DNA from 4 places in the Kluyvera intermedia genome. Region 2 is predicted to be linked to each of the others. Evidence: predicted binding sites of a transcription regulator. Region 2 holds the regulator's gene; each other region holds the start of a gene.
What was found. Region 2 encodes CRP, which controls carbon source genes, mostly activating them, when cyclic AMP is high. Its sites were predicted from a motif close to ATGTGANNNNNNTCACAT; they were not measured.
Positions count from the first base shown of each region.

Region 1: drpB (cell division protein DrpB) is a predicted target of CRP. The motif match lies at 1,447-1,464, and genes of this name have one in related genera.
Region 3: msrB (peptide-methionine (R)-S-oxide reductase MsrB) is a predicted target of CRP. The motif match lies at 1,923-1,940, and genes of this name have one in related genera.
Region 4: epd (erythrose-4-phosphate dehydrogenase) is a predicted target of CRP. The motif match lies at 1,779-1,796, and genes of this name have one in related genera.

Region 1 covers NZ_CP139986.1:1,884,539-1,887,672, reverse strand. Annotated here, with positions in the region: gene U0026_RS08960 (DNA cytosine methyltransferase) at 1-310, opposite strand, end outside; gene U0026_RS08955 (phosphohydrolase) at 351-1,061, opposite strand; gene drpB (cell division protein DrpB) at 1,106-1,387, opposite strand; gene ompC (porin OmpC) at 2,113-3,134, shown strand, end outside.
Region 2 covers NZ_CP139986.1:469,996-473,129, reverse strand. Annotated here, with positions in the region: gene U0026_RS02135 (phosphoribulokinase) at 1-149, shown strand, start outside; gene U0026_RS02130 (OsmC family protein) at 209-613, opposite strand; gene crp (cAMP-activated global transcriptional regulator CRP) at 918-1,550, shown strand; gene U0026_RS02120 (YccS/YhfK family putative transporter) at 1,603-3,134, shown strand, end outside.
Region 3 covers NZ_CP139986.1:2,764,122-2,767,255, reverse strand. Annotated here, with positions in the region: gene U0026_RS13390 (D-hexose-6-phosphate mutarotase) at 1-637, opposite strand, end outside; gene gapA (glyceraldehyde-3-phosphate dehydrogenase) at 721-1,716, opposite strand; gene msrB (peptide-methionine (R)-S-oxide reductase MsrB) at 2,056-2,469, shown strand; gene U0026_RS13375 (YeaC family protein) at 2,513-2,791, shown strand; gene U0026_RS13370 (sigma-54-dependent Fis family transcriptional regulator) at 2,788-3,134, opposite strand, start outside.
Region 4 covers NZ_CP139986.1:866,940-870,073, forward strand. Annotated here, with positions in the region: gene U0026_RS04125 (energy-coupling factor transporter transmembrane component T) at 1-586, opposite strand, end outside; gene U0026_RS04130 (ECF transporter S component) at 587-1,165, opposite strand; gene U0026_RS04135 (PPC domain-containing DNA-binding protein) at 1,190-1,615, opposite strand; gene epd (erythrose-4-phosphate dehydrogenase) at 1,989-3,017, shown strand; gene pgk (phosphoglycerate kinase) at 3,057-3,134, shown strand, end outside.

The DNA of each region.
Region 1 (3,134 bases), 1.4 Mb from region 2:
AACCATTACGTATGCCGCCGATACCGGCAAAGAGATCGATAAAACGGAAGGCGTAATTCGGATGATGCGCAGGCGGTTTTGGCAGCATCGCAGCCAAATGGGCACACTCATTTTCACTTAACCGAGTATTGGCGCGAGACATTGCCACCACGCGTTTGACAATCGCCGGGCTCCAGTGTTGTTCCCCCACCGCATCGAGCGCGGCGACAACGGTCTTAAGATCGTAAATCTCCAGAATATGCTGGAGCAGCGCCTGAGCATCCTGCGCAGGTTTCACCGTTGCCTCGTTTATTAAGACTCGCTGTTGCATAAAGTTGACCAGATACAGAAAAAGAAAAATAAGCCAGAGATTACCATAGTTTGCCCGGCGCAAGTGTTGCGAATCGCTGGCGCACGGATTCATCTAGCGAGGTGGGCTCTCCTGCCAGTTCCGCGCTCAGTTTGGCCATAAAATGCACCAGAAAATCAGCGTTATATTGTGCCATCTCACGTCCTTTTGCCGTCTGCATGGTTTCCGCTAACCGTAGCAGTTTGGTTTGGAAGTGATCGAGGGCATAGGCTTTATCATCCAGTGCGCGGCAATCGGCAAACGGATCGTCGGCATCAAACAAGGCGGTATTGAGCGCACCCGCGACCGCAAAGACGCGCGCCAGGCCAATAGCGCCCAACGCTTCGAGTCTGTCCGCGTCCTGCACAATTTTGGCTTCGAGCGTTTGAGGAGGGATTTGCGCACTAAAGCTGTGAGCTTCAATCGCGTGTGCGACCGCAGAGTAGCATTCAGGGGGAAAGGACGGAAAATCGCGAGGCAAAATCAATAATGTCTGCTGGGCGGATAAACAGGAGGAACGGCTGCGGTCGGGGTGGTTTTTCGGCAGACTGACCAGATCGTGAAAGTAGCTTGCTATGAGGATAACGCGTAAATCGACCGCCTGGCCCTCGGCTATCCGCCGCGCGGTATGCCAGACGCGGCGGAAATGAGCGATATCATGTGACGCATCGCCGCCGTTGTAATGTCTGTCAAACCACAGCTCAATGTCCTGCTGCCAGATGCTGAGATCCATTTCTTCAATGCCCGAGTGAGTTAACCGACCCTCAGCATAGCAAATTACAGACTCTCTTCATGCTCCGGCATGCGTGGGCTGGTGTACCATGCAATCCCCCCCAACAATGCGCCGACAATACTCAGCACAATGAAGCCAAGCAGCGCGCCAATCCATTTCCCGCTAGTCGACCCCATTTCACCATCAATCGTTGCACCCGGGATACTTTGCACGTCGCTAATGACCCAAATGTAGTGCATCATCGCCCAGGCGAAGTAACCGCAAAACGCGTAAAATACCCACAGTGCCAGTTTGCCACCCAGCCCGCGCTCAATCCTTTCTTCCATAAAAAAAACTCTCATCACACAACGAATACAAACAGCGAAACCATCACGCCAAAAAAATGGTGTGACTTTCGTCACATTATAGCGATAAAAATAATGTGGGATAGTCTCCCGCTACCGGTTCAGCCCACGAAGTGCCGGTTACTTGATCTTCGGCAATTTTGTCTGATGCCCGATGGGCTCGGCATCCAGACCGTACCTAAAACAGCACTATATATACCCCCTCCCTTTTATTTAAGTATCATTGGCATTTCATTAATAATGATTGCCCCATAAACCCATTATTTATACTCGCGAGTAAAAAACATTTAATTTACTTCGTGAATAATTAAAGTCTTTTTCAAGACCTTTATTTTAATTTATTCCTGTGGCATTATCTCTCCGTTATTAGCCTTTTGTTATGCATTAAGAATTTTTAATTTTATGACCTTCCCGATTGTATGCCAGTACGATCGGGATTTTTTTACCTTTAAGGCATGTATTACTCATTATATCCCCCGCATATAACTCACATTAAAAGCATTGAATTTCAATAAGATATTCACAGCACGCTTGCCCGAAGACGAGAATCATAACTTAAACTTTATAAATAAAACATTTAGAAATATCTAATATAAGTTTGTTACATTTATAATTTAAGGAAAATTGAACCATCCATATAACATCCAAAACTGAGATACGGATGCATCTCATATATTCACACGCATTATCATGCAAAGGAAATTATAATGAAAATGAAAGCTCTGGCACTTTTAATGCCTGCCTTATTCATGGCTGGCGCAGCAAATGCAGCAGAAGTTTACAACAAAGACGGTAATAAACTTGACCTCTACGGCAAAGTCGTCGGGTTACACTATTTCTCGCAAACTGGCAGCAATGACGGCGATCAGTCCTATGCCCGTTTCGGCTTCAAAGGCGAAACGCAGATCAACCAGGATCTGGTCGGTTATGGACGTTGGGAATATAACATCCAGGCTAACACGCCGGAAAGTGACAGCGGAAACGCATGGACTCGTCTGGGTTATGCTGGGGTAAAATTTGGCAACCTGGGTTCGTTTGATTATGGCCGTAACTATGGTGCCATCTACGATATTGAAGCCTGGACCGATATGCTGCCAGAGTTCGGCGGCGACAGCTATACGCAAACCGACGTCTTCTTCACCGGTCGTGCCAACGGCATCGCCAGCTATCGTAACAGCGATTTCTTCGGCGAGGTCGACGGTCTGAATTTTGCTCTGCAATATCAGGGTAAAAACGAAGACGGTAGTTCAGGCGAAGGCACGAACAATGGCGCGGGAAATAAACTGTCTAAAAAGAATGGCGACGGTTTTGCGATGTCCACCACTTATGATCTCGACTTTGGTCTGAGCTTAGGTGCAGCCTACTCCACTTCTGACCGTAGTAACGAACAGGTTCAGAAAGGTGGCAACAATAATCGCTACAGCAAATATGCTGGCGGCGACACGGCTGATGCCTGGACGGTTGGCGCAAAATATGATGCTAACAGCATCTATCTGGCAATGATGTATGCAGAAACGCGCAACATGACCCGCTATGGTAACGATGCCGGTATTGCCAATAAAACGCAGAACTTTGAAGCGGTTGCGCAGTATAAACTCGACTTTGGCCTGACCCCATCACTCGCATGGGTCTACTCAAAAGGTAAAGATCTGGGGGATAATAACGGTCGCTATGGTACCGGGTATACCGATAAAGCGCTGGTGAATTACATTGATATCGGTGCCACTTA
Region 2 (3,134 bases):
ACATCGATTACCCGTGGCTGCTGGCGATGCTGCAAGGATCGTTTATTTCGCACATGAATACGCTGGTGGTTCCCGGCGGCAAGCTCGGGCTGGCGATGGAGCTCATCATGATGCCGCTGGTGCAGCGTTTGATGGAAGGAAGAAGCTAAACGGCGTTAACAGCGTTCCCGGCGGCGCTGCGCTTGGCCGGGCTACGTGTCATATGCAATTAGCCTTCAATCACTTCATAAGAGTGGGTGATATTCACCGCTTTTTCGAGCATCAGCGCAACCGAGCAGTATTTCTCAGCAGACAGGGACACCGCACGAGCAACCGCGGCATCTTTAAGATCCTTACCCGTCACGATGAAGTGCAGGTTGATATGTGTGAACAGGCGCGGCGCCTCTTCACGACGTTCGGAAGTCAGTTTCACTTCGCAATCAGTGACGTCATTGCGACCCTTTTGCAAAATGGAAACCACATCAATTGCACTACAGCCACCGGCTGCCATCAGGACCACTTCCATCGGGCTTGGGGCTTTATCACCCGAGTTGCCGTCCATCAAAATCTGGTGGCCTGAAGCGGACTCACCGAGGAAGGTTAAGCCTTCAATCCATTTCACACGCGCTTGCATATTATTTAACTCCCAGGTTGCAATTTTCTTCTCAGATTACGCGTACATAACAATTCTCGCAATGGAAGGCGATCGCCGTCATGCTGAAGCGAGACACCAGGAGACACGCGCCGAAAGCTATGCTAAAACAGTCGGGATGCTACGGTAATACATAAACGTACTGCATGTATGCAGAGGACATCACATTACAGGCTGCGGCACGATTCGACAGCCGACTTCCCAGGTAACGGGAAGGATACTATTGCAACCAGTGGCTGCAATGTTTTTGCCGCTGGGAAGAGCTTATAACAGAGGATAACCGCGCATGGTGCTTGGCAAACCGCAAACAGACCCGACTCTCGAATGGTTCTTGTCTCATTGCCATATTCATAAGTACCCATCGAAGAGCACGCTGATTCACCAGGGTGAAAAAGCTGAAACGCTGTATTACATCGTCAAAGGCTCAGTGGCTGTACTCATCAAGGATGAAGAAGGCAAAGAGATGATCCTCTCTTACCTCAACCAGGGTGACTTTATCGGCGAGTTAGGCCTGTTCGAAGAAGGCCAGGAACGCAGCGCATGGGTACGGGCAAAAACCGCTTGTGAAGTTGCTGAAATCTCTTATAAAAAATTCCGTCAGCTGATTCAGGTAAACCCAGACATCCTGATGCGTTTGTCTTCGCAAATGGCACGTCGTCTGCAGATTACCTCTGAAAAAGTCGGCAACCTGGCATTCCTGGACGTGACCGGACGTATCGCCCAGACCCTGCTGAATCTGGCCAAACAGCCGGACGCAATGACCCACCCAGACGGTATGCAGATTAAAATCACCCGTCAGGAAATCGGTCAGATCGTTGGTTGTTCCCGCGAAACCGTGGGCCGTATTCTGAAAATGCTGGAAGATCAAAATCTGATCTCCGCACACGGCAAAACGATTGTCGTCTACGGCACCCGCTGATCCAGCCAAAACGGCATAGTGCTAACGCAGTATGCCGTTTTTGTTTCCCCTCATGTGGCGCAGGCTGATTTACCACCCGGAAGTCAACTATGCACTGCGGCAAACGCTGGTGTTATGTTTGCCGGTCGCCATTGGCCTGCTCTTCGGCCATCTTCAACAAGGCCTGCTGTTCTCGTTAGTTCCCGCTTGCTGCAATATCGCCGGTCTTGATACCCCGCATAAACGTTTTTTCAAACGTCTGACTATCGGCGGCTGCCTGTTTGCCGGATGCAGTCTGGCGGTACAGCTATTACTGGCAAAAGAGGTCCCGCTACCGCTCATCCTGACCGTGCTCGCCCTTTTACTTGGGGTGACAGCTGAAATCAGCGCGTTACATGGACGACTGCTACCCGCCTCGCTGATTGCCGCTATTTTCACCCTCAGTCTTGCGGGCAATATGCCTATCTGGCAGCCGCTACTGCTCTATGCGCTCGGCACACTGTGGTACGGATTATTTAACTGGTGGTGGTTCTGGATGTGGCGCGAACAGCCGCTGCGCGAATCGCTGAGCCTGCTCTATCGCCAGCTCGCCGACTACTGTGAAGCCAAGTACAGCCTGCTGACTCAGCATACTGACCCCAGCACTGCGCTGCCACCGCTGTTAAACCGTCAGCAAAAGGTGGTGGATTTAATCTCCCAATGCTACCAGCAGCTGCACATGCTGGCGGCGAACCAGCACAACGATTACAAACGCCTGCTGCGCGCTTTTCAGGTAGGGCTGGATTTACAGGAGCATATCTCCGTTAGCCTGCACCAGCCGGAAGAGGTGCAAAAGCTCGTTGAGCGTAGCCACGCGGAAGCAGTGATCCGCTGGAACGCTCAGACCGTCGCCGCACGTTTGCGCGTGCTGGCGGATGATATTCTCTACCACCGCTACCCTAGCCGTTTCACCATGGACAAGCAGATTGGCGCGCTGGAAAAAATCGCTGACCAACATCCTGATAATCCGGTCGGCCAGTTCTGCGCCTGGCACTTCAGCCGAATCGCCAGAGTGTTACGAGCCCAGCGCCCACTGTATCCGCGAGACCTGATGGCGGATAAAGAACGTCGCCTGCCGTTGTTCCCGGCAATCAAGAGCTACCTGTCGCTAAAATCCCCCGCCCTGCGCAACGCGGGCAGGCTAAGCGTCATGCTGAGTATCGCTAGCCTGATGGGCACAGCGCTGCATCTGCCAAAACCGTATTGGATCCTGATGACGGTACTGCTGGTAACGCAAAACGGCTATGGCGCAACCCGCGTACGAATTTTCCATCGGGCAGCAGGTACGCTTGCTGGTCTGGTGATTGCAGCCATCGCCCTGCACTTCCACGCACCACAAGGGCTAGCGCTTGCCGGGATGCTGGTTATCACACTCAGCAGCTACCTGATTATTCGCCGCAGCTATGGTTGGGCCACCGTTGGTTTTACCGTCACGGCGGTATATACCCTACAAATTCTCACGTTAAATGGTGAACAGTTTATCGTTGCCCGCTTTATCGACACCATCATCGGCTGCCTGATTGCCTTCGGCGGTATGCTCTGGCTGTGGCCACAATGGCAAAGCGG
Region 3 (3,134 bases), 2.3 Mb from region 2:
TCAGGTAGACGCGGTCAGTACGATCCGGGAAGGTCTGGATACCGTCGGTCAGTACGCCAATTTCAGCATTCTGCACTTTATCGATATAACGATCGCCAAGACCGCTGACTTTCACCGCATGGATATCACCCACGTTGAAATAGGTGTGCAACGCGGTGGTGGTTTCGAACTCACCGTGCGCTTCCAGTTCCATTTCACAGGTTTTACCCAGCTTGAAGCGAGCCAGCAGGCTGAACTCATGCGGCCAATACTGACGAGTCACGTCGCTGCTTTTCAGCTCAAAGGTCAGCGTTACGCCGTTATCGTCTTCATTGTGGGCTTTCAGCTCCCACGGCAGGTTACGGGCAAAACCGTGCGCCGGGAAGCCCTGCTGCGCAGCTGGGCCAAACCACGGCCAGCAAATAGGCACACCGCCACGAATCGCCACGCCGTTTTTAAATGGCGTGTTGTCGCTCAGCCACAGCACTTCGTCTTCGCCAGCGGGTTTCCAGGACAGCAGATGTGCGCCCTGGAAAGAGACAGAGGCTTTGACTTTTGGATGGTCGACAACGATAAGCTCAAGCTCATCAAGCTGGCGACGAGAGAGGACAGGGGTAAGCTGTTCAATGACCGGGAGAGCGAAAATTTTGTTAATCATGATGCAATCCTTGGTGTTTTATTTTTTTGGTCATAAAAAAAGGCGACCGAAGTCGCCTTTTTGGATCAGATTCTCATCTCAACTTATTTGGAGATGTGAGCGATCAGGTCCAGAACTTTGTGAGAGTAACCAGTTTCGTTGTCGTACCAGGAAACCAGTTTCACGAAGTTGTCGTTCAGTGCGATACCAGCTTTAGCATCGAACACGGAAGTGCAAACTTCACCGTTGAAATCGGTAGATACAACGTCGTCTTCGGTGTAGCCCAGAACGCCTTTCATTGCGCCTTCGGAAGCAGCTTTCAGTGCTTTCTTAATTTCTTCATAAGAAGCAGCTTTTTCCAGACGAACGGTCAGGTCAACAACAGACACGTTAGGAGTTGGAACGCGGAACGCCATACCAGTCAGTTTGCCATTCAGTTCTGGCAGTACTTTACCTACTGCTTTAGCAGCACCGGTAGAAGATGGGATGATGTTCTGGGATGCGCCACGACCGCCACGCCAGTCTTTGTGAGACGGGCCATCAACGGTTTTCTGAGTTGCGGTGGTCGCGTGAACGGTGGTCATCAGACCTTCGACGATGCCGAAGTTGTCGTTGATAACTTTAGCCAGCGGTGCCAGGCAGTTAGTGGTGCAAGACGCGTTAGAAACGATGTCCTGGCCTTCGTATTTGTCAAAGTTAGCGCCTTTAACAAACATAGGGGTGTTGTCTTTGGAAGGACCAGTCAGAACAACTTTTTTAGCGCCAGCAGCGATGTGCTTACGAGCAGTTTCGTCAGTCAGGAACAGACCAGTTGCTTCAGCAACAACGTCAACGCCGACTTCGTTCCACTTCAGGTTAGCTGGATCACGCTCAGCGGTAACACGGATTTTTTTACCGTTAACGACCAGATGACCGTCTTTCACTTCAACGGTACCGTTGAAACGGCCGTGAGTGGAGTCATATTTCAGCATGTATGCCATGTACTCTGCGTCTAACAGATCGTTGATTGCAACGATCTCGATGTCAGAACGTTCCTGAGCAGCACGGAAAACAATGCGACCGATACGGCCAAAACCGTTGATACCTACTTTGATAGTCATATATTCCACCAGCTATTTGTTAGTGAATAAAAGGTTGCCTGTAAAATTACAAAAACCTTACGCAGCGTCAAGCGGAATCGTGTCAATCATTGCGACAAATCAATCCTCTGCCTAAGCTTTGCACGACTGACCTGTCTCACTCTTCCTATGAGCTTGAAACCACATGAGGGCGGCGTCGGGAATTTTAAAGGGCGGAGAAGATAAAAATGTGATGTTCGTCACAATTAACCAGCTGCCTTTTCACGCCGATTAAGTTTAGAACAAAAGTTCGCACTTCATTGTTAATGTTTTGTTAGAATCGACTGTTAATTGTATTTTTCATAGTGAGATGTGAGCAAAATGGTGAACAAACCCACCCCAGATGATCTGAAAAATACCCTCAGTGAAATGCAGTTCTATGTCACGCAGAAACATGGCACGGAACCCCCATTCACCGGGCGTTTGCTGCACAACAAGCGTGACGGGATTTACCACTGCCTGGTGTGTGATGCGCCGCTTTTCCATTCCCAAAGTAAATTTGATTCCGGTTGCGGCTGGCCGAGTTTTTTTGAGCCGGTCAGCGACACGGCCATTCGTTATCTCAACGATTACTCGCACGGCATGCAACGTACTGAAATCCGGTGTGGAAATTGTGATGCGCACCTGGGGCATGTTTTCCCAGATGGCCCACAGCCAACCGGCGAACGTTTTTGCGTCAATTCCGCCTCGCTGAACTTCACGGATGACGAAAGCGGTACCTCAACAAAAGGTTGAAAAAACGATTCAGCAAATTATTCCTGAGGAGAAGGAGCTGGACATGAGTATTGAGCAAATGATCGACAATATGACGCCGGAAATTTACCAGCGTTTAGTCACCGCCGTTGAACTGGGAAAATGGCCTGATGGTGTCGCACTGACCGCCGAGCAAAAAGAAAACTGCCTGCAACTCGTCATGCTTTGGCAATCGCGAAATAACGATGATGCGCAGCACATGACTATCGATACCCAGGGTCAGATGGTGATGAAGAGCAAGCAGCAACTCAAAGAAGACTTCGGCATTTCACCGAAGCCGATTGCCACCTTCAAGCAGCATTAAGCGGCGGCCCACGGCTCAATTAACCGCTCCCGGGCGTACCACATCGCCTCTCTGACCGCGACGGGCCTGTTCAGCAGGCCCAGCGCGTAGAAACGGTCGGCGATGGTTTGTTGCGCTCGCAGCGCTTGCATGTCCATCTCCCGTGTCTGATGGCTTCGTCGCGCCAGTGCGCAGGTCAGCGAAGCCACATCTAACCCCAGCTCGCTTGCCAGTAGCTGCGCCGCTTCATGGCGGTGGCGGTCGATAAACTTGCCGGTTTTGACCAGCGCGGCCACAATTCCGGCAATGATCTCCTCATTGTGCTGCGCATACTCACGGCGGGTAATGTAAAACTGATGGTTGT
Region 4 (3,134 bases), 400 kb from region 2:
GAAAGGCTCGCATATCCAGCGCCGCGCCACGAACCACCAGATCGTTTAGCGCGTTATGCGTAAGCGGCACGATGAGGGCTGGCATGGCCCGCAGGCGTTGATACCAACGCTCATCCAGCGGCACACCGCGTGCACGCTGGGCTTCATGGATAATCGCCAGTTGACGTCTGAGTTGTTCGACAACCAAAAGCGGGCCTGCAAACAGGTAGGCAATACCCGGTGGTAGACGAGAGGCAAACAGGGCGCGAATAAAGCGCGCTACCGGGACGTACTGCATCCACAGTTGCGACGTGGACACAATTGCCAGTATTCGCAGCCACAGGGTAATGGCATCCCTCCAGCGCGCAGGCACGCGCGGCTGGCCGCTAATCCACTCGGTCAACCAGCCGCCGTGCACCAGCCACAGGCCAACCCCCAAAGGCACCATCAACCAGACGACATATTTCGCCCGATGGCGCGAGGCCTTCATGCACAGCAACACCAGGAATACCGCCGCGCTGTAAACGTAAAGCGGCGCTCCGGTTGGTAGCAGTAGCGTAGAGCACGCGGCGAGTGCCCACAGGGTGAGCGACGTGAACGGGTGCATTTAGCGCACAGCGGACATGGTTGGGAAATGACGCGTGGTGCGCAGCGGTAGCTGGCGCAACAGCATCCAGACAATCAGTGCCGTCAAAATTTTATCCACCAGATTGGCGCCGATCACGGTGATAGCCACCGACTCAACCAGACCTTCGCCGACGGAATGCATCCAGGCGACGAATAAATCGGCCCCACTGCCGGTGACGCCGCCAAACAATGTGGTACGGATAGGAACCGCAATGAGGGTCACTGCAAGGGTAATCACTACGCCGCTTGCCACCACTTTAGGCAGGGTGCGAAACCATCCGGCCCGCGCTAACCATCCGGCGACCAGACCAATCACCATCGCCACCGGGGCGAAAGCGGCGGCGATAGGATCGGTTAATAACCCCCACAGCAGATTGGTCAATAACCCCGTTAACATGCCGACGACTGGGCCCAACAAAACTGCGCTGATAAGGGTACCGATGGAGTCGAGAAAAATGGGTAATTTCAACATGCTGATCAGTTGTCCTGCGACCATGTTAATGGCGATGGCAATAACAATCAGCACCAAAGACTGGCTGGAAAATTGGCGACGTGCCATATAAAACCTCTTATTGATGACGTGTTAGCGGGAGGAAATAACCAGTTCGTCGTAGCCGGACACGACGCAGGGCTGGCGGCTGAATGCCAGTTCCGATAATTCGCCGAGCACCAATTCAAGCGTGGTGCGCACGGTGCATCCAGGCATCATGTGGCCGCCCCGCATTGTGCCCTGCGCGTCGGAAACGCTCAGATGAAGATGCTCGCCGGTGAGTTCGAGCGTGCCATTTAAGGAGATGACCTCCCAGGTGCCGGTAATAAACGTAGTGTCGTCTTGTCCGGCAAAGCGCAGGGCTACATCGGTCAGGCTTCCGGTACAACCCGCTATCCAGGCGGCCTTGAGCTGGTGTTGCTGTACGAAAGCATGGAGCTGGGAAAACACTTCCTGGCCTGGGAGTAAACGCAATGCATAAAAGCGGGCATCTGACGAATGAGGATGGATGATGGTCATGGTTGAAGGACTCCGAGACTCGGACGTAGCGCAGATGATATACACGCGGGTTAACAGGCTCTCTGATATAAATCAGGATTTTTGCTCTGGCAACGAAGTATTATTGCTACGCTTATTCACGATTCTGGAATATGGAATAAATACAGCGGTAAAGGGCGTGAAAGTGTGACGCATGTCAGATAACCGCGTTCTATGGCTGGACAAACATTCCTTTTATTCCTTGTTTCGCTTATTCTAGCTGAAGCGTTTCAGTTGGCAATTTGTTCAACATTTAACCAATCAGTCACTGTTTGTGGCAGGTAAGGTTTCCCTGAACGTGTGGCTGCATTACTCTGTGAGCCACTTTGCATCGGGAAAGCCTTGCAGGAGATCTATGACCGTACGCGTAGCGATTAATGGCTTCGGTCGCATTGGACGTAACGTGGTTCGTGCTTTGTATGAATCCGGACGTCGTGCGGAAATCACCGTGGTGGCAATCAACGAACTGGCAGATGCTGCCGGCATCGCGCATTTGTTGAAATATGACACCAGCCATGGGCGCTTTGCCTGGGATGTTCGCCAGGAGCGAGAACAGCTCTACGTCGGCGATGATACCATCCGTCTTCTGCACGAGCGCTCAATAGACGCGCTACCCTGGCGTGAACTGTCGGTTGATGTCGTGCTCGACTGCACCGGTGTATACGGTAGCCGTGAGGACGGTGAAGCGCATATCGCCGCAGGCGCGAAGAAGGTGCTCTTTTCACATCCTGGCAGCAACGACCTCGATGCCACCGTTGTGTTTGGTGTTAACGAACATGAACTGCGCGCCGAACACCGTATTGTGTCCAACGCCTCCTGTACCACGAATTGCATAATCCCCGTCATCAAATTGTTAGATGATGCCTACGGCATTGAATCGGGCACGGTCACGACTATCCATTCCGCGATGCATGACCAGCAGGTGATTGACGCCTATCACCCGGATTTACGCCGCACACGCGCGGCAAGCCAATCTATCATTCCTGTCGACACCAAACTTGCGGCGGGCATCGCCCGTATTTTCCCGCAGTTTAGCGACCGTTTTGAGGCGATTGCAGTGCGTGTGCCGACCATCAACGTGACGGCTATTGACCTGAGCGTGACGGTGAAGAAACCTGTAAAAGCCCATGAAGTCAACCAGTTGCTGCAAAAAGCAGCACAGGATGCATTTCATGGTATAGTTGACTATACGGAATTACCGTTGGTCTCGACTGATTTTAATCACGATCCGCATAGTGCCATTGTTGATGGCACGCAGACGCGGGTGAGTGGAGCGCATCTGATCAAAACATTGGTCTGGTGCGATAACGAATGGGGCTTTGCTAACCGAATGATCGACACGACGTTAGCAATGGCTGCTATTGGTTTCAGGCTCGACGCTTAAGCGTCGACAAAACTTTAAGTATCAACGAGAGGATTCACCATGTCTGTAATTAAGATGACCGATCTGGATCTGGCTGGTAAACGCGTTTTCATCCGTGCGGATTTGAACGTGCCGGTT